Methylomagnum ishizawai: one gene and its partners. The protein of the gene in region 1 interacts with the protein of each later gene in a pairwise test. Links are inferred from orthologs where the notes say so. Each region holds a gene or a part of one and is shown in the gene's direction. Other genes may lie near its edges. The genes, in order: aceE, B9N93_RS21555 and nth.

Region 1 (6,578 bases):
CGGATGTTACAAGCAAGCCATGCGCCAGCAAGCGGAATGCCTTGTATAACAGGGACTTGTTTTTAGGGGTAGCTACGAGTGTAAGGCACTCATGACGGAAATGAGACGGATGGGACCCGTTTTTCAGATTAGCGGCGGAAATTGTCAGCTTGGACGGTAGCTGCGCCCGGAGCAAGGGGGTTGCTTGGGGGGGCGGTGGGGGGCGGCGGGGTGGAAATCGATGGATCATTGCGGAACCCTTTGTCTATAATCCCCGCTTCCAGCCGGACGACACCCATCCCAGTTCCAGTCATAAGGACTCTATCGCTATGGCAGCCGTTAATCCCGCCCAACCTTCCCAGAATACTGCTTCCGGCGACCTTGATCCCGCCGAAACCCGCGAATGGCTGGAAGCCCTGGAGGCGGTCATCGAAGCCGAGGGCATCGAGCGGGCGCATTTCCTCATCGAAAGCTTGGTGGACCAGGCCCGGCGGGCCGGGGCCAACTTGCCGTACAAGGCTAATACCGCCTATATCAACACCATCCCGCCGCATTTGGAGCCGCAGCCGCCGGGCGATCCGGCCATCGAGGACCGCATCCGCGCCTATATCCGCTGGAACGCCATGGCCATGGTGGTGCGGGCCAACCGCAAATCCAGCGAATACGGCGGGCATATCGCCAGCTTCGCCTCTTCGGCCATGTTGTACGACGTGGGCTTCAACCATTGCTTCCGCGCCCCGGCCAAGGATTTCGGCGGCGATCTGGTCTATTTCCAGGGCCACGCCGCGCCCGGCATCTACGCCCGCGCCTTCATCGAAGGGCGCTTGAGCGAGGAACAACTCGACCATTTCCGTGCCGAGATCGAAGGTAAAGGCAAGGGTTTGTCTTCCTATCCGCATCCCTGGCTGATGCCGGATTTCTGGCAGTTTCCCACCGTGTCCATGGGGCTCGGACCGATCATGTCGATCTATCAGGCCCGCTTCATGAAGTATCTGGAAGGCCGCGGCATCGTCGCCACCCAGGGCCGGAAGGTCTGGGCCTTCTGCGGCGATGGCGAGATGGACGAACCGGAATCCATGGGAGCCATCGGCCTCGCGGGCCGCGAGAAACTCGACAACCTGATTTTCGTGGTCAACTGCAACCTGCAACGGCTGGACGGTCCCGTCCGCGGCGATGGCAAGATCATCCAGGAACTCGAAGCCGAGTTCCGTGGCGCGGGCTGGAATGTCATCAAGGTGATTTGGGGTTCGCGCTGGGATTCCTTGCTGGCGCGGGATACCAAGGGGTTCCTCAAGAAGCGCATGGAAGAGGCGGTGGACGGCGAGTACCAAGCCTACAAGGCCAAGAACGGCGCCTATGTCCGCCAGCATTTCTTCGGCAAGTACCCAGAACTCGCGGCCATGGTCGCCAATATGTCGGACGACGATATTTGGCGCTTGAACCGCGGCGGGCACGATTTCCTCAAGGTCTATGCCGCCTACGACGCCGCGCTGCGCCATACCGGCCAGCCCACCGTCATTTTGGCCAAGACCGTCAAAGGCTATGGCATGGGTCCGGTCGGCGAGGGCCGCATGACCACCCACCAACAGAAGAAGATGGACGACGCCTCGATCAAGGTGTTCCGCGATCGTTTCAATATCCCGGTCCACGACGACCGCCTGGGCGAGGTGCCCTACTACCGCCCGCCAGAAGACAGCCCCGAAATCCGCTATGTCAAGGAACGCCGCGCCGCGCTGGGCGGCTTCCTGCCCCAGCGCCGCTTGGACGCCCCGCACATCCAGGTGCCCGATTTGGAAGTGTTCGAGCCTTTGCTGAAGAGCAGCGAAGACCGCGATATGTCCACCACCATGGCCTTCGTGCGGATACTCACCCTGCTGCTACGGGATAACAAGGTGGGCCGCTATGTGGTGCCCATCGTGCCGGACGAGGCCCGCACCTTCGGCATGGACAGCCTGTTCCGCCAATACCGGATTTATTCCTCCACCGGCCAGTTGTACGAGCCGGAAGATTCCGGCAGCGTCATGTACTACCGCGAGGACAAGACCGGGCAAATCCTGGAAGAAGGCATCAACGAGGCCGGTTCCATGTGTTCGTGGATCGCGGCGGGCACGGCCTACAGCAACCACAACGTGCAGATGATCCCGTTCTACATCTACTACTCCATGTTCGGCTTCCAGCGGGTGGGGGATTTGATGTGGGCGGCGGGCGATATGCGCACCAAGGGGTTCCTTCTCGGCGGCACGGCGGGGCGCACCACGCTGGCGGGCGAGGGCTTGCAGCACCAGGACGGCCATACCCAGTTGGCGATGGCGGCGATCCCCAATTGCGTGGGCTACGATCCTTGCTTCGCCTATGAATTGGCGGTCATCATCCAGGACGGCCTCAAGCGCATGTACCAGGAGGGCGAGCAGGTTTTCTATTACATCACCGTGATGAACGAGAACTACGCCCACCCGCACATGCCGGAAGCCGTGCGCGAAGGCATCGTCAAGGGCATGTACAAACTGCGCGATGCGGGCCAGGCCGCCAAGGTGCAATTGCTGGGCAGCGGCACCATCCTGCGGGAAACGATCTTCGCCGCCGATTTGCTCAAGGCCGATTTTGGCATCGAATCCACCGTGTGGAGCGTGACCAGTTTCAGTGAACTGCGCCGCGACGGGCTGGACAAGGAGCGCTGGAACCTGCTGCATCCCGAACAGCCGCGCAAAATCAGCTATGTGGAGGAATGTTTGAAGGATGTCCCCGGCCCGGTGGTGGCGGCGTCCGATTATATGAAGATCGTAGCCGACCAAATCCGTCCGTATATGTCGCGCTCCTATACGGTGCTGGGTACGGATGGCTTTGGCCGTAGCGACCGCCGCTCGGAACTGCGGAGGTTCTTCGAGGTGGACCGCTATTACATCGCCGTGGCCGCGCTCAAATCCCTGGCCGACGCGGGCGGAGTGCCCGCCGCCAAGGTCACGGAAGCTATCGCCAAATACGGTATCGATCCCGAAAAGCCCAATCCGGTCACGGTCTAAAGGAAACCATCTATGGCAGTAGCTGTGCAAGAGGTCGTCGTCCCCGATATCGGCGATTTCAAGAATATCGAGATCATCGAAGTCTTGGTCAAACCGGGCGATGTCATCCAGCCCGAGGATTCGCTGATTACCCTGGAAAGCGACAAGGCGGCGATGGAAGTGCCGTCGCCCTTGGGGGGCGTGGTCAAGTCCTTGAAGGTGAAACCAGGGGATAAGGTCAACAAGGGCTCGCCTATCCTGACATTGGAAGTCGCGGAGGCGGGTGCGTCCGCGCAGCCCCAACCGGCTCCGCCCGCGCCCCCGGTGGCTGTCGTCCCGGAAACCCCGGCTCCCGCCACCGCGCCCGTGGCTCCGCCGCCGCCCGCGGCCACCGCATCGGCGGGGCCGGTCGAGCAAGAGGTCGTCGTCCCCGATATTGGCGACTTCAAGGACATCGAGATCATCGAAGTCTTGGTCAAGCCGGGCGATAGGATCGAGGCCGAAGCGTCCTTGATCACCCTGGAAAGCGACAAGGCAGCGATGGAAGTCCCGTCGCCCTATGCCGGACTCGTGAAAGCCGTGAAGGTCAAATCCGGCGACCGGGTCAACAAAGGGACGCCCATCCTGGTGCTGGAAACCCAGGACACGGCGGCGGCTCCGCAAGCGGTCCCCGTGGCGGTGGAAACCGCCGCCGCCGAGATCAAAGCCTCCGCCGCCCAGGAAGCCCCCGAGCGGGTGAGGCCGGTCGCGGTTGCCGGTGGAGAAACCACGGGCGACCGCAAAACCCCGCCCCACGCCAGCCCCGCCATCCGCCGCTATGCCCGCGAACTCGGGGCCAACCTGGAACGTATCCAGGGCAGCGGACCCAAGGGCCGCATCCTCAAGGAAGATGTGCAGCGCTTCGTCAAGGACAGCCTGCAACGGGCCGAACAAGCCGCCACGGCTCCCGCCGCCCCAGGGGGCGCTTTCGCCCTGCCGCCCATCCCCGAGGTGGATTTCAGCAAGTTCGGCCCGGTCGAGACCCTGGCCCTGACCCGCATTCAAAAGCTGTCCGGTCCGTTCCTGCACCGCAATTGGGTCGGCATCCCCCATATCACCCAGCACGACGAAGCCGATATCACCGACCTCGAAGATTTCCGCAAAGCGCTCAAGGCCGAGGCCGAGAAGAAAGGCATCAAGCTGTCGTTCCTGCCCTTTGTACTGAAAGCGCTGGTGGCTTCGCTCAAAGCCTTCCCCAGCTTCAATGCCTCGCTCGCCGCCGACGGCCAGTCCTTGATCCTGAAGCGATACTTCCATATCGGCGTCGCCGTCGATACCCCGGAAGGCTTGGTGGTGCCAGTGCTGCGCGACGTGGATCGGAAGAGCGTCTTCGACCTCGCCGCCGAACTGGCCGAACTCAGCCAGAAAGCCCGCAACAAGAAACTGCGCGGTCCCGACTTGGAAGGCGGTTGCTTCACCATCTCCAGCCTGGGCGGTATTGGCGGCACGGCCTTCACGCCCATCATCAACGCGCCCGAAGTCGCGATCCTGGGGTTGTCCAAGAGCCAGATGAAGCCGGTGTGGCAGGACGGCCAGTTCGTGCCGCGGTTGATGTTGCCCTTGTCCCTGTCCTACGACCACCGGGTCATCGACGGTGCCCAGGCCGCGCGGTTCATCGTGCATCTGGGCGCGATGCTGGCCGATTTGCGGCGGGTGCTGTTGTAGTTGCCATGTCCGCCCAGCGGGAGGCGGGCTTTTCGCGGGGGTGCCATGAACGTCGCGCAGCAACGGTTTTTCAGCGCCGAGGAATATCTGGCTTGGGAAGAGCGGCAAACCGTCAAGCATGAATACCTCCGGGGCGAGGTCTACGAAGTCTACGCGATGGCCGGGGCGCGGGACGCCCATGTGACCGTCGCGGGCAATGTGTTCGCCCTGCTCAAATCCCATCTGCGCGGCACGCCCTGCCGTACCTATATCGCCGATATGAAGTTGCGGGTGGAAGCCGCCGACGCCTATTTCTATCCCGATGTGTTCGTGACCTGCGATGTCCGCGACCGGGCTTCCGACCTCTGCAAATCCCATCCGCTGCTGGTGGTCGAGGTCTTGTCCGATTCGACTTCCGGCTACGACCGGGGCGGCAAATTCGCCAGCTACCGGCGACTGGACGATCTCCAAGAATACGTCCTGATCGATCCCGAGGCCCGCACGGTCGATGTGTTCCGCCGCGACACGACCAGCCATTGGGTGCTCCACCCCTACGCGGGCGGGGCCGAGGCCGAATTCGCCAGCCTGGACTTCCGGGCACCGCTTCCCCTGATTTTCGAGGACGTGGTCCCGCCCGCCACCTGAGGCGGCACCCCGTCCCCATCCTCCATCCCAACCAAGGATCATCCAGCCATGACCGAAAACGCAGCTTTCCATGCCGAAGTCCTCGTCCTGGGCGGTGGCCCTGGCGGCTATACCGCGGCTTTCCGCGCCGCCGACCTGGGCAAGCAGGTCGTCCTGGTCGAGCGCTATCCGACCCTGGGCGGCGTTTGCCTCAATGTCGGTTGTATCCCGTCCAAAGCCCTGCTGCATGTGGCCCAGGTCGTCCACGAAGCCGCCGAAGGCTCCAGTTTCGGCGTCAAATTCGGCCCACCCGAGATCGATCTCGCCAAGGTCCGCGACTATAAGAACAAGGTGGTCAAAACCCTGACCACCGGGCTGGCCGCCCTTGCCAAGCAGCGCAAAGTGACCGTGGTGCAGGGCGTCGGCCAATTCGTGTCCGACAAGACCCTGGCGGTCGAAACCGCCGAGGGTCCGAAAACCATCGGTTTCGATGCTTGCATCATCGCGGCGGGTTCGCAGCCGGTGAAGATTCCGGGTTTCCCCCACGACGATCCGCGTTTGATCGATTCCACCGGCGCTTTGGAACTGGCCGAGGTGCCCAAGCGCTTCCTGATCGTCGGCGGCGGCATCATCGGCCTGGAAATGGCGACGGTCTACCACGCCCTGGGTTCCGCCGTCAGCGTGGTGGAATTGATGGACCAGCTCATTCCGGGCTGCGACGCCGATCTGGTCAAGCCCCTGCACCAGCGCATCAAGAAGCAATACCAGAACATTTACCTCAAGACCAAGGTGGTCCGCATCGAGCCGGAGGCCGAAGGCTTGCGGGTGTTCTTCGAGGGCGAGGGCGCGCCCGAATCCGAAGTATTCGACCGGGTGTTGGTGGCGGTGGGGCGGCGTCCCAACGGCAAGCTGATCGGGGCCGAGCAAGCCGGGGTCCGGGTGGACGAACGCGGCTTCATCCCGGTCGATGCCCAGCAGCGCACCAACGTCCCCCACATCTACGCCATCGGCGATATCGTCGGCAACCCCATGCTGGCCCACAAAGCCACCCACGAAGCCAAGGTCGCGGCGGAAGTCATCGCCGGGCACAAGGCGGCGTTCCAGGCGCTGACCATCCCCTCGGTAGCCTATACCGACCCCGAAATCGCCTGGATGGGGCTCACCGAAACCCAGGCGCTGGCCCAGGGCGTCGAGTATGACAAAGCGGTATTTCCTTGGGCCGCGAGTGGCCGGGCCTTGGGTATCGGGCGGCGCGAAGGCTTGACCAAGATACTCTATGCCAAGGAGAGCCAA
Region 2 (6,261 bases), on another replicon or contig:
TCGAATACCCAACACTGGAATCCGGCGCAATACAGTAAGAACGCCCGGTTCGTCTCCGACCTCGGCATGCCCGTGGTGGATTGGCTGGACCCCCGACCGGGCGAGCGGATCCTCGATCTCGGCTGCGGCGATGGCGCGTTGTCCCGCAAGCTGGTGGACCGGGGCTGCGAGGTGGTCGGCGTCGATGCGAGCGCGGCCATGATCGCGGCGGCCCAAGCCCTCGGCCTGGACGCCCAGGTTGTGGATGGGCATTCCCTGCCGTTCGAGAACGAATTCGACGCCGTGTTCTCCAACGCGGCGCTGCACTGGATGACCGCGCCGGAGCGGGTGGTGAGCGGGGTATGGCGCGCCTTGAAACCGGGCGGGCGCTTCGTCGGCGAATTCGGCGGTCATGGCAACGTGGCCGGCATCGTCGCGGCGCTCGGAGCGGCCCTGACCGCGCGGGGCTTGACGGTCCCCGATCCTTGGTATTTCCCCCGCCCGGAGGAATACGGAAAACTGCTGCGATCCCACGGCTTCGAGGTGACACGCCTCGACCTGATGCCCCGTCCCACCCTGTTGCCGGGCGATGTGGGCGATTGGTTGGCGACGTTCGCCCAAGCCTACACCGCCGCCTTGCCGGTGGCGGAGCGGGGGGATTTCATCGCTGGGCTGGTCGAGGCGCTGCGCGGCCCATTGTGCGACGCCAACGGCGCTTGGTGGGCGGACTATGTGCGTCTGCGGTTCTCGGCCACGAAACCGGATGCCGCATGACCCGGCTTGAACGGCGGGTTTGATGGCGATTTCCAGCGCGGCCATGGATTCATCTTCCGCCGGTGGAAATCCGGCGTATGCCTTTTGGACCCTCCCGGCCAAACCCATCCGGTAGCCGTTTCCACACCGGGCCGGTCTGCCATAATGATGGCGATCACCACGGGAACCGGACCGGGAATGCAACACGCCAAAAGCTTGATATGGGTGGCCTTGGGCCTGGCCACATCCATCGCCCTCGGTGGCGATTGGCTGGATCGCCAGCCCAAGCCGGGGAACGAGAACATCGTCCTCTACGGCAACGTCGATATCCGGGAAGTGGAATTGGCCTTCCGCCAAGCCGGACGGCTGGCGACCCTGGCTGTCGAGGAGGGCGACGCGGTGGAACCCGGCCAAGGACTGGCCGAACTCGACGCCCAGCCGTTCCGGGACGCGCTCGCCGCCGCCGAGGCCGGGGAGCGGCAGGCGCGGGCCGAACTGGAAAAGCTGCGCCGGGGCTACCGCCCGCAGGAAATCGCCGAGGCCGAACAAGCCGTCCGCCAAGCCGAAGCCGCGCTGGAATACGCAGCGGGCGAACTCGGGCGGCAGGGCGCGGTGGTCGGTTCCGGGGCCACCACCCGCCATAGCTACGACCTGGCCCGTTCGGCGCGGGACCAGGCCGCCGCCCAAATGGCGGCGGCGCGGGCGGTGTGGGCTATGCGCAAAGAAGGCTACCGCCACGAGGATATCGCCATTGCCGAGGCCAAGCTGGCCGGGGCCGAAGCGGCGGTGGCCCAGGCCAAGACGGCCCTGGCCGACACCCGTTTAACCGCGCCCGCGAAGGCCATCGTCCTCGCCCGCGTCCGCGAGGCCGGGAGCATGGTCAATGCCAGCGCCCCGGTGTATACCCTGTCCCTGCGCGACCCGGTCTATGTCCGCGCCTATGTGGGCGAACCCCAACTCGGACGGGCCGTGCCCGGCACCGAGGTCGCCGTGCTATCGGATTCTTCCGGCAAGGTTTACCGGGGCCGGATCGGCTTCGTCTCGCCCCGCGCCGAATTCACGCCCAAATCGGTGGAAACCACCGAACTCCGCACCGATCTGGTCTACCGCCTACGCATTGTGGTCGCCAACGCCGACCAGGGTTTGCGCCAGGGGATGCCGGTGACGGTACGGATCGGCGGCGGCGCGGAAGGCCGTTGAGATGGAAGCGGCCCCCGCCGTCGCCAGCGCCGGTTTGACCAAGTATTTCGGCAAGACCGAAGCCTTGCGCGGCTTGACCCTGGACATCCACCCTGGCCGCCTGACCGGCTTGGTCGGCCCGGACGGGGCCGGCAAAACCACCCTGATGCGGCTCATGGCGGGCCTGATGCGGCCCAGCGGCGGCAGCCTCCGGGTCTTGGGCCTGGACGTGACGCGGGACGCGGCCCGCCTCCCCGAGCTCACCGGCTATATGCCCCAGCGCTTCGGCCTCTACGAAGACCTGTCGGTCCTGGAGAACCTGCGGCTTTACGCCCGGTTGCGCGGCTTGGAAACGCGGTCGCTCCAGGAGCATTTCGACCGCCTGCTGGGTTTCACCCGGCTCGCGCCGTTCACCGAGCGGCTGGCCGGGCGCTTGTCGGGCGGCATGAAACAAAAGCTGGGCTTGGCCTGCGCCTTGATCGCCAGCCCCCGGCTGTTGCTGTTGGACGAGCCGGGCGTCGGGGTCGATCCGGTCAGCCGCCAGGATTTATGGCGCATGGTCCATGCCCTGACCGCCGAGGGCGTGGCCGTAGTCTGGGCCACGGCCTATCTCGACGAAGCCGAGCGCTGCGATAGCGTCCTGCTGCTCAACGAGGGCAAGATCGAGTTCAACGGCCCGCCCGCCGCCTTGACCGCCCGGCTGGCCGAACGCAGCCTCCGCCTTGTCGCGCCCCGGCAGGACCGCCGCGCCGTGCTGGCGCGGGCCTTGGACCTGGCCTCGGTCTGCGATGGCACGATCCAGGGCGATTCGGTGCGGGTGGTGTTGCGGCGCGACGCGGCCCGCGCCGAAATCCAAACCCTGGCGGACGCGGTGGAAGCCGAACTGGTCCCGGTGGCCCCACGTTTCGAGGATGGCTTCATCGATCTATTGGGCGGCGGGCCGGGCGGCACTTCGGCCCTGGCCGAACGCTTCGGTCCGGTCGCGCTGGATGCCGGGTTCGCGGTGGAATGCCGGCAACTCACCCGCCGCTTCGGCGCGTTCCTCGCCGCCGACCGGGTGGATTTCCAAGTGCGCCAAGGCGAGATTTTCGGCCTGCTCGGTCCCAACGGCGCGGGCAAGTCCACCACCTTCAAGATGCTGTGCGGCTTGCTCAAGCCGAGTTCCGGCGAAGCCCTGGTGGCGGGTTTGAACCTCCGCACCTCGACCAGCGCGGCCAAGAGCCGCCTCGGCTATATGGCCCAAAAATTCTCGCTGTACGGGCTGTTGTCGGTGCGGCAGAACCTGGAATTCTCGGCGGGCGTCTACGGCCTCGCCGGGGCGGCGAAACGCGAGCGGGTCGCGGAGATGATCGAAATCTTCCACCTCGAAAGCTACCTCAAGGCATCGCCGGACCAACTGCCGCTGGGTTATAAGCAACGCTTGGCCCTGGCCTGCGCGGTGATGCACGCGCCGCCGGTGCTGTTCCTGGACGAACCCACCTCGGGCGTCGATCCCATCACCCGGCGCGAATTCTGGACCCATATCAACGGCTTGGTGCGCAAGGGCGTGACCGTGCTGGTGACCACGCATTTCATGGACGAGGCCGAATATTGCGACCGGGTAGCCCTGATGTACCAAGCCCAGGTGATCGCGCTCGACACGCCCGCCGCGTTGGAACGGCAAGCCGCCCGGCCCGGCCTGGAACCGCCGTCCATGGAGCAGGCGTTCATCCACTTGATCGAGGCCGTGGACGCCGCCGCGGACACCCCACGGGGGGCGGCATGAAGCGCTGGCCGGGACCGGACCCGCGCCGGGTGTGGGCGCTGGCCTGGAAGGAAGCGCTGCAAATCGTGCGCGACCCTTCGGTCATCCTGGTCGCCTTCGTGCTGCCCGCTGTGATGCTGTTCCTGTTCGCCTACGCCGTGTCCCTGGATATTAAAACCGTGCCCATCGGCGTGGTCTTGGAATCCGATGGCGACGAAGCGCACTCCCTGGCGGCGGCGTTCGCCGCGACCCGCTATTTCGTGGCGGTGCCGACCCGTGACCGGCGGGCGGTGGCCGCGGACCTTGTGGGCGGACGCTTGCGCGGTTTCGTGGTAATTCCCCAGGATTTCGAGCGCCGTTTGTGGGGCGGGACGCCCGGCCCCTGGGTCCAGGTGGTGACCGATGGTTCCCAGCCCAATACCGCCAGCTTCGTCGCCAGCTATGCCCAGGGCGTGGTGAACGCTTGGCGGGCGGCGCGGCGGGCCGGGCCGGTCGGCGGCGGCATCGGCCTGGAACCCCGGTTCTGGTTCAACCCGGAGATCGAGAGCCGTAGATTCCTGGTGCCGGGGGCCATCGCCGTGGTCATGACCATCATCGGCACCTTGTTGACCGCCCTGGTGGTGGCGCGGGAATGGGAGCGCGGCACCATGGAGGCGATCCTGTCCACCCCGGCCTCGGTGGGCGAGATCATCGCCGGGAAGCTGTTGCCTTATCTGGCGTTGGGCCTCGGGGCCACGTTCCTGTCGGCGGCGATGGCGGTGTCGGTGTTCGGCGTGCCTTTGCGCGGCTCCTGGCTGGCTTTGCTGGCCTTGTCCCTGGCCTTCATGTTCCCGGCGCTGGGCCAGGGCTTGTTGATCTCGACCCTGGCCCGCAACCAGTTCGTCGCCTCCCAATTGGCCTTGTTCTCGGGCTTCCTGCCCGCCTTCCTGCTGTCGGGATTTTTATTCGAGATCGACTCCATGCCCGCCCCGGTCCGCGCCCTGACCTATATCGTCGCGGCCCGCTATTTCGTGTCGTCCTTGCAGACCGTGTTCCTGGCCGGGGATGTATGGGCCTTACTGCTGCCCAATATCGGGGCGCTGCTCATCATCGGCCTAGTCCTGTTCGTCCTGGTCCGCCTGAAGACCCGCAAATCATTGGATACCTGAGCCATGGCCCTGTTATCGCCGCGCCTCCGGGCGCAAATCGTCAAGGAATTGCTCAGCGTGCTGCGCGACCCCAAGAGCCGCGCCGTGCTGACCATCCCGCCGCTGTTTCAATTGCTGATCTTCTCGTTCGCCGCCACCCTGGAACTCAAGCACGTCGATATCGCTGTCTATAACCGCGACGCCGGGCGTTGGGGTTATGAGTTGACGGCGCGGGTGGGCGCGGCGGGCTTCGTGCGCGCTGTGCGCCCGGTCCATAGCGCGAACCAAATCCGGGACGTGATCGACCGGCGCGAAGCCATCGCCGCCCTCGTTATCCCGGAAGACTTTTCCAGGGACATCGCGGCGCGGCGTCCGGCGCGGGTCCAGGTGATCCTCGATGGCCGCCGGGCCAATGCCGCCCAAATCCTGCTCGGCTATCTCAACGCCATCGTGACCGGGCTGGACGCCGAATCCAGCCTGGACACCGGCCATGTGGCCGTGCGCCATGGCTTCAATCCCAACCTCATCTACCGCTGGTTCATCGTGCCCAGCCTGGGCGGCGTCCTGGTGATGTTCGTGACCTTGCTGGTGACGGCGCTGTCCATTGCCCGCGAGCGCGAATTGGGGACCTTCGACCAGTTGTTGGTGTCGCCCTGCACGCCCGCAGAAATCATCGTGGCCAAGATCGTTCCCGCCTTGCTCATCGGTACGCTGTTGGGCCTGTTCATGGCGGCGGCGGGCGTCTTCGGTTTCGGTGTCCCCTTCACCGGCTCGTTTCCGCTGCTGTTCGCCAGCCTGTTGCTGTTCATCGTCTCCATCGTCGGCATCGGCCTGATGATTTCCTCGATCTGCGCCACTCAACAACAAGCCATCCTCGGCACCTTCGCCGTCGGGGTGCCTGCGGTCTTGGTATCGGGCTTCGCCACCCCGGTGGAGAACATGCCGGAGGTCTTGCAATGGCTGGCCGAGGCCATCCCCTTGAAACACTATCTCATCATCCTGCAAGGCAGTTTCCTCAAGGCGCTGCCGCCCGCCGAGGTGTTCGCCCACGCCTGGCCGATGGCGGTCATCGCCGTCGCCACCCTGTCCACCGCCACGCTGTTCGTGCGCGGCAAGCTGCAATGAGGGGGCAGCATGGCCGCGAAACTTAGCTTTTCCAGACCCGCCCCAGGCGCGATCCTCGCGTTATGCGCCCTGCTATCGGGCTGCGCGGTGGGACCGGACTACCATCCCCCCCAGCCCATCCTGCCGACCCATTGGCAAGCCGCCCGCGACCCCGCCGCCGCCCTGGAACCGGCCACGGACGCCGGTTTGCAAACATGGTGGCGCAGCTTCCACGACCCGGTGCTGGACCGGCTCATGGCGGCAGCCCGCGTCGGCAACCTCGACCTGAAAATAGCCCTGGCCCGCGTCGGGCAAGCCCGCGCCGAACGCCACGCCAGCCGGGCCGGGTTGTTCCCGCAGGTTTCCGCCAACGCC
Region 3 (6,343 bases), 270 kb from region 1 along the record:
GTCTACCGGGCCATCGTCCACGGCCAACCCTTGATCGAACGCATCGTCACCGTGACTGGGCAAGGCGTGCGGCAACCCGGCAACTTCCTGGCGCGGATCGGCACGCCCATCGCCGATTTGATTGCACAAGCGGGCGGCTACACCGAAGCCGCCGAACGCCTGATCCTGGGCGGGCCGATGATGGGCCACGCCTTGCCCCGCGACGACCTGCCCCTCGTCAAATCGGCCAATTGCGTCCTGGTCGCGGGCCGGGGCGAATTCCTGGCCGAAACCCGCGCCCTGCCCTGCATCCGCTGCGGTGCCTGCGCCGAAGTCTGCCCGGTCCACCTGCTGCCACAGCAGTTGTATTGGTACAGCCGCTCGGGGCAACTCGAACGCGCCGCCGATTACCAGTTGTCCGCCTGCATCGAATGCGGTTGCTGCGATGTGGCCTGTCCCAGCCGGATTCCGCTGGTCCAGCATTTCCGTGCCGCCAAGGGCCAAGCCGCCGCCCAGCAACGCGAGCGCGAACACGCCGACCACGCCCGCCAGCGCTACGAAGCCCGCGCGGCCCGCAAGGCGGAGGAACAGCGGGAACGGGCGGCAGCGGCCCAGCGCCGCAAGGCCAATCTGGACAAGGCGGCGGCGGTGAAGGACGCCTTGGCGCGGGCCAAGCAGAAACGGGCCGACAAAGCGCCCACCCCGGCGATACCCCATCCCGCCGACACCGAAGCCTCCGAACCGTAAAATACCAACCATGCGCTTCGCCACCCCCACACCACCCTATCTCGCCCCGGCCCGCCACACCCCCCGAATCATGGCCGAAGTGCTGCTGGCCTTGTCGCCGGGGCTGGCCGCGCTGGTCTTTCAATTCGGCCCCGGTGTGTTGATTCAGTGCCTCATCGCGCTGTGCGCCGCGCTGCTGGCCGAAGCCGCCGCCCTGCGCCTGCGCGATAGGCCCATCGCCGCGACGCTGGCGGACGGCAGCGCGGCACTGACAGCGGTCTTGCTGGCGGTGTCCTTGCCGCCGCTGGCACCGGCTTGGCTGGCGGTGTTCGGGGCGGCGTTCGCCATCCTGGTCGGCAAACAGCTTTATGGCGGGCTGGGCTATAACCCGTTCAATCCGGCGATGGTGGGCTATGCGGTGCTGTTGATCTCGTTTCCCAAGCCGATGACGGCTTGGCTGCCGCCCGTGGATTGGAATGCCACGCCGCTCGGTTTCGCCGAGACCTGGAACGCCATCTTCCTCCGGGAACTGCCGGAAGGCTTGAACTTCGACGCCCTGGCCCTGGCGACCCCGCTCGACGCCCTGGCCCTGGCGACCCCGCTCGACGCCCTGAAAAACCCGTCGGCCATCCCACCAAGCCTGGGCACGGGCTGGGCCTGGGCGAATTGGGGTTTCCTGCTCGGCGGGCTGTGGCTGCTGGGACGGAAGCTGATCGATTGGCGGATTCCCGTGGGTTTCCTGGGAGCCTTGTCGGGTTGCGCCCTGGCGTGGTTCCTGTGGGAACCGGCGGGCACGCCGACGCCGCTGTTCCATCTGTTCGGCGGGGCGACCATGCTCGGTGCCTTCTTCATCGCCACCGACCCCGTGACCGTCGCCACCACCCCCCAAGGCCGCTGGATTCACGGGGTCGGGGCCGGAGCGCTGGTGTTCGTCATCCGCGCCTATGGCGGCTATCCCGACGGCGTGGCCTTCGCGGTCCTGTTGATGAACCTCGCCGCGCCCACGCTCGACCACTACACCCGGCCCAGGGTCTACGGCACATGACGCTTCCCCAACCGCTCTACGCCGCCGCCTTGCTGGGGGTGTTTTCAATATCCGGGCTGGGCCTCGTGGCCTGGGTCCACGACCACACCCAGGACCGCATCGCCGCCAACGAACGCGCCGCCTTGTTGCAAGCTTTGGAAATCCTGGTGCCGCCCGCCAGTTTCGACAACGATATCCTGGCCGACACCCTGACCGTAGAGGATACTGCGCTGGACCCCCGGCAAGCCGTGACGGTCTACCGCGCCCGCCAACACAGCCAGCCGGTGGCGCTGGTGTTGTCACCCACGGCAGCGGACGGCTACAACGGCGCGATCAAGCTATTGGTGGCGATACGGGCGGATGGCGTGCTGGCGGGTGTGCGGGTGGTCGCGCACCGGGAAACGCCCGGCCTGGGCGATCCCATCGACGCCGACAAATCGGATTGGATACTGGGCTTCACGGGCCGCTCGCTGACCGACCCGCCGGAACCGCGCTGGAAGGTGAAACGCGACGGCGGCGCTTTCGACCAGTTCACCGGGGCCACGATCACGCCCAGGGCCGTGGTGAACGCGGTGCGGCGGAGTTTGGTATTTTTCGGACGGAACCGGGCGCGGCTATTCGACGCCACCCAGGGAGAATGACATGAACCGCTGGCACACCTACCGCGATATCCTCCACCACGGCCTATGGCGCAATAATCAAGCCCTGGTCGCCTTGCTCGGCCTCTGCCCTTTGCTGGCGGTAAGCAATTCGGTGGTCAACAGCCTGGGGCTGGGACTCGCCACCACCGCCGCCCTGGTCCTCTCCAATACTTCGATTTCGCTGCTGCGCCGGTTCATCGCCCGCGAAATCCGCCTGCCGCTGTTCGTCCTCATCATCGCCTCCATCGTCACCGTCATCGATTTGGCGATGAACGCCTATTTCCATGAGTTGCACCGGATACTCGGCATCTTCATCCCGCTGATCGTGACCAATTGCGCGATCATAGGCCGGGCCGAAGCCTACGCTTCCAAGCAGCCGGTGGACCGGGCCTGCCTGGATGGCTGGGCGATGGGGCTGGGGTTCACCTTGGCGCTGGTGGCGCTCGGGGCGGTGCGGGAAGTCGTCGGCACGGGCCGCGTGTTGAACCGGGCCGATCTGCTGTTCGGGGCGGCGGCGCGGGATTGGGCCGTGCCGGTGTTCGAGGATTACGGCGGCTGCCTGTTGGCAGTGCTGCCGCCCGGCGCGTTCATCGGTTTAGGACTGTTGGTCGCCGTGAGAAACCTAGTGGATGCCCGTGCCCGCCGCCGCCAAACCGCCGCCCAAACCGGCCCGCAATTCCAAATCACCCGCCCCAGCCCCGACGAAGCATGAACGCCGAACAACGCCTAGCAATCTTCCAGCGCCTCGCCGCCGCCATCCCCGAACCCACCACGGAACTGCGATATTCCACGCCGTTCGAGCTATTGATCGCGGTGGTGCTGTCGGCCCAGGCCACCGACAAAGGCGTCAACAAGGCCACGGCCCAGTTGTTCCCGGTCGCCAATACGCCCGCGGCCATCCTGGCATTGGGGGAAGAAGGTCTGCGCGAATACATCAAGACCATCGGCCTTTACAACAGCAAGGGCAGGAATATCATCGCCCTCTGCCGCCTCCTGCTGGAACAGCACGGCGGCGCGGTGCCGCGCACCCGCGAAGCGCTGGAAGCCCTCCCCGGCGTGGGACGCAAGACCGCCAATGTGATCCTCAACACCGCCTTCGGTGCCCATACCATCGCGGTCGATACCCATATCTTCCGGGTTGCCAACCGCACCGGGCTGGCCCCCGGCAAGAACGTCCTGGCTGTGGAGCGCGGCTTGGAACACACCACGCCCACGGCCTTCCTCAAGGACGCCCATCATCTGCTGATCCTGCACGGGCGCTATACCTGCGTGGCCCGCAAACCCAAATGCCCACAGTGCCCCATCGCCGACCTGTGCGAATACCCCGATAAAACCCCCGCCACCCCGGCTTAAAGCCTGTTCTAAACCGCCTTGACCGCCCTATAAAATACGGACGTCCCGCCACACGATAAAAAACAACCCCCAGAGGAGACGCTATGATCCACTCCGCCAGCGAGGATTATCTTAGAACCGACCGCACGCCCCTATTCCTCGAACTCACCGAACTCCTGAAACCCATCGACAGCTTTTCCCGCCAACCGCTGTTTTATCTGCGGCGCCTGGCCTGGTATGTCACCGTCCATGTCGCCATGCTCTACCTGCTGGCGGTGACGCCCAATCCCTGGCTGTGCCTGCTCTGGGTCAGCATCGACGCCGTGTACATGTTGCGGCTGGGCTTCATCGCCCACGACCTCGCCCATGGCGCGGTCTCCAACGACGCCCGCTACAAGCGCTATCTGGGCGAATTCGTGTGGGCCTTCCTGCTCGGCCTGAGCCAGGAATTCTGGGACCGCAAACACACCCTGCACCACCGCCTCACCAATGTCGCCCGCAACGGCGACGGCGACCCCGACATCGAAACCCCGCCCTTCATCCTGGGCGAACATCAAAAGCGCGTGGCCGACACCCCCCTACAGCGCGGCATCGCCAAGAGCCAGCACATCCTGTACTGGATGGCCTTGTCGCTGCTGGTGTTCGGCCTGGCCTACGAGAGCGTGGTGTTCCTGCTCAAGCAGGAGTTCAAGGGCCGTCCGTTCCAGGTGCAGAGCAACCGGGCGCTGGTGCTGGGCCTGTTGGCGCTGGGCTATCTCGCCAATAATTTCACCCTGTTCCTGGCCCAGCCGGTGTGGATCGGCCTGCTGCTGCTGCTCTACAAATACTTGGCGGCGGGCTTCGTCATCGGCATCGTGTTCGCGCTGAACCATGTCGGTCTGCCCACCGTATCGGGCGAATTCCCGGTGGACCGGCTGACCTTGCAAACCTACACCTCGCGCAATGTCTCCGGGCCGTTCGGGCGCTGGTTCTGGGGACTGCTGGCCTACCAGACCGAGCATCATCTATGGCCGGGCATTTCCTGGCACAAGCTGCCGGAGGTGGCGGCCATCACCCGCAGCTTCTGCGAACGCCACGGCATCATCTACAACGAGGAAACCCCGTTGCGCTGCCTGCTCGATTCCACCGAATCGCTCAAGCGGCTGGGCACGGAAGCCGAGTTCGTCCCCACCCCCCAACCTTGAGAAGAAGTAAAACCATGATCGGAGAATACCAAAGCTACCGGCTCGACCCGCGCAAGAACCCCGGCTTCCCCATCCTCGGCCTGTTGAAGCTGGTCGTGACCATGGCGTTCATCTACGCCTTGATCGTGCCCATCGCCCTGCTCGACGCCGTGGTGAGCCTGTACCAATACCTGTGTTTCCCCATTTATGGGCTGGCCCAGGTGGAACGTCGGCGGTTCGTTAGTATCCCGCGCCAGGGCTACGAATCGCTGAACTTCATGGACCGGTTCAATTGCCACTATTGCAGCTACGCCAACGGCGTCCTGCGCTACGCCCAGAAAATCGCGGCGGAAACCGAGAAGATGTGGTGCCCGATCCGCCAGAAACTACGCAAGGGCTATGCGGAACCCCCGCATCACCAGGGTTTCGCCGAGAACGGGGAGAAGGAAGCGTTGTTGCAGTATTACGCCCGCTATGAATTGGTCCCGGCGGAAGCGGAACCGGCGGAAGGCGCGGCTTGTCCGGCGGAAACCGGCGGCTCCTGAGCCCGGCCCCGGAACCTGGGCCAAGAAAAAGCCGGGCGGTGATTGCCGTCCGGCTTTTTTCGTGGGTGGCGGGCGGCGGGTCCGTGCCGTGGATCAGCCCAAACCGCCGGCACCGGCATCGGCGGGCAGATAATAGAATCCGATGCCCAGCATGATATAGACCGCCAGCAACATCAGCCCCTCCATCCAGGTCGAGCGCCCATCGGTGACGATATTACGGATCACCACCGTGGTCAGCACGATGGAAACGATCTCGAACGGCGTGAACAACAGGTTCATCTCGGTCCCCAGCAAGGGTGCGGCGAACACCAGCAACGGCACCGCCAGCAAAATCATCTGGATGCTCGACCCCACCGAAGCCTCGATGGCGAGGTCCATCTTGTTGCTGCGGGCGAAGCGGGTGGCGCTGATGATCTCGCCGATGCCGCCCGCCCCGGCCAGCAGGATGATGCCGCTGAACACATCGGACAGCCCGAGTTGCTTGCTGGTGGGTTCGAGGGCGTCGGTCACCACCTCGCTCATCACCGCCAGGACCAGGGTGGCGGCGACCAGGATGGCGGTGGCCTTACCCTGCGACCATCCCGGCGCGGCTTCGCCGTTTTCCTCCGGCACGGTCTGGGCCACCGCACCGGCCGGTTCCTCGTCCTTCTTCTTGAACAGCAGGGTCGCCCCCAGGTTGATGGCGTAGATCAGCAACAAGATGGCGGAAATCTCCCAGCTCAATTCCTCCTCGGCCTTGGGCGAAGACAGATGGAACACGGCGGGAATCACCAGCCCGAAGCTGCACAAGGTCAACAAACCGGCGTTGATCTGGATGGCCTCCTCGTTGAAGCGCTGGGTGCCGTGCCTGAGCCCGCCCAACATCATCGCCAGCCCCAAGCCGAACAACAGTTCCACCAGGATCGAACCGGTGATCGACGCCTTCACCACATC

Evidence for each region.
Region 2: the proteins of aceE (region 1) and B9N93_RS21555 interact in binary tests that used the Escherichia coli proteins (3 or more experiments, as listed by UniProt). The link is inferred for Methylomagnum ishizawai from one-to-one orthologs.
Region 3: the proteins of aceE (region 1) and nth interact in binary tests that used the Escherichia coli proteins (3 or more experiments, as listed by UniProt). The link is inferred for Methylomagnum ishizawai from one-to-one orthologs.

The regions. Positions count from the first base shown.
Region 1 is NZ_FXAM01000001.1:1,924,608-1,931,185, forward strand. The notes cover bases 1-3,199. They hold aceE (pyruvate dehydrogenase (acetyl-transferring), homodimeric type), read left to right. Parts: upstream 1-308; coding sequence 309-2,999; downstream 3,000-3,199. Other genes in these bases: aceF (dihydrolipoyllysine-residue acetyltransferase), read left to right, coding at 3,012-3,199. In the rest of the region: more of aceF, read left to right, coding at 3,200-4,682; B9N93_RS08645 (Uma2 family endonuclease), read left to right, coding at 4,728-5,306; lpdA (dihydrolipoyl dehydrogenase), read left to right, coding at 5,355-6,578. UniProt on the Escherichia coli protein: Component of the pyruvate dehydrogenase (PDH) complex, that catalyzes the overall conversion of pyruvate to acetyl-CoA and CO(2).
Region 2 is NZ_FXAM01000002.1:185,007-191,267, reverse strand. The notes cover bases 1,423-4,304. They hold B9N93_RS21555 (ATP-binding cassette domain-containing protein), read left to right. Parts: upstream 1,423-1,933; coding sequence 1,934-3,676; downstream 3,677-4,304. Other genes in these bases: B9N93_RS21550 (ABC transporter permease), read left to right, coding at 3,673-4,304; hlyD (secretion protein HlyD), read left to right, coding at 1,423-1,932. Outside these bases: B9N93_RS21565 (class I SAM-dependent methyltransferase), read left to right, coding at 1-753; more of hlyD, read left to right, coding at 931-1,422; more of B9N93_RS21550, read left to right, coding at 4,305-4,803; B9N93_RS21545 (ABC transporter permease), read left to right, coding at 4,807-5,907; B9N93_RS21540 (efflux transporter outer membrane subunit), read left to right, coding at 5,917-6,261. UniProt on the Escherichia coli protein: Part of the ABC transporter complex YbhFSR that could be involved in efflux of cefoperazone. Probably responsible for energy coupling to the transport system.
Region 3 is NZ_FXAM01000001.1:1,656,618-1,662,960, reverse strand. What follows is about bases 1,937-4,900. They hold nth (endonuclease III), read left to right. Parts: upstream 1,937-3,078; coding sequence 3,079-3,723; downstream 3,724-4,900. Other genes in these bases: B9N93_RS07510 (fatty acid desaturase family protein), read left to right, coding at 3,807-4,886; B9N93_RS07520 (electron transport complex subunit E), read left to right, coding at 2,372-3,082; rsxG (electron transport complex subunit RsxG), read left to right, coding at 1,937-2,370. In the rest of the region: electron transport complex subunit RsxC, read left to right, coding at 1-726; B9N93_RS07530 (RnfABCDGE type electron transport complex subunit D), read left to right, coding at 737-1,750; more of rsxG, read left to right, coding at 1,747-1,936; B9N93_RS07505 (hypothetical protein), read left to right, coding at 4,901-5,410; cax (calcium/proton exchanger), read right to left, coding at 5,504-6,343. UniProt on the Escherichia coli protein: DNA repair enzyme that has both DNA N-glycosylase activity and AP-lyase activity. The DNA N-glycosylase activity releases various damaged pyrimidines from DNA by cleaving the N-glycosidic bond, leaving an AP (apurinic/apyrimidinic) site.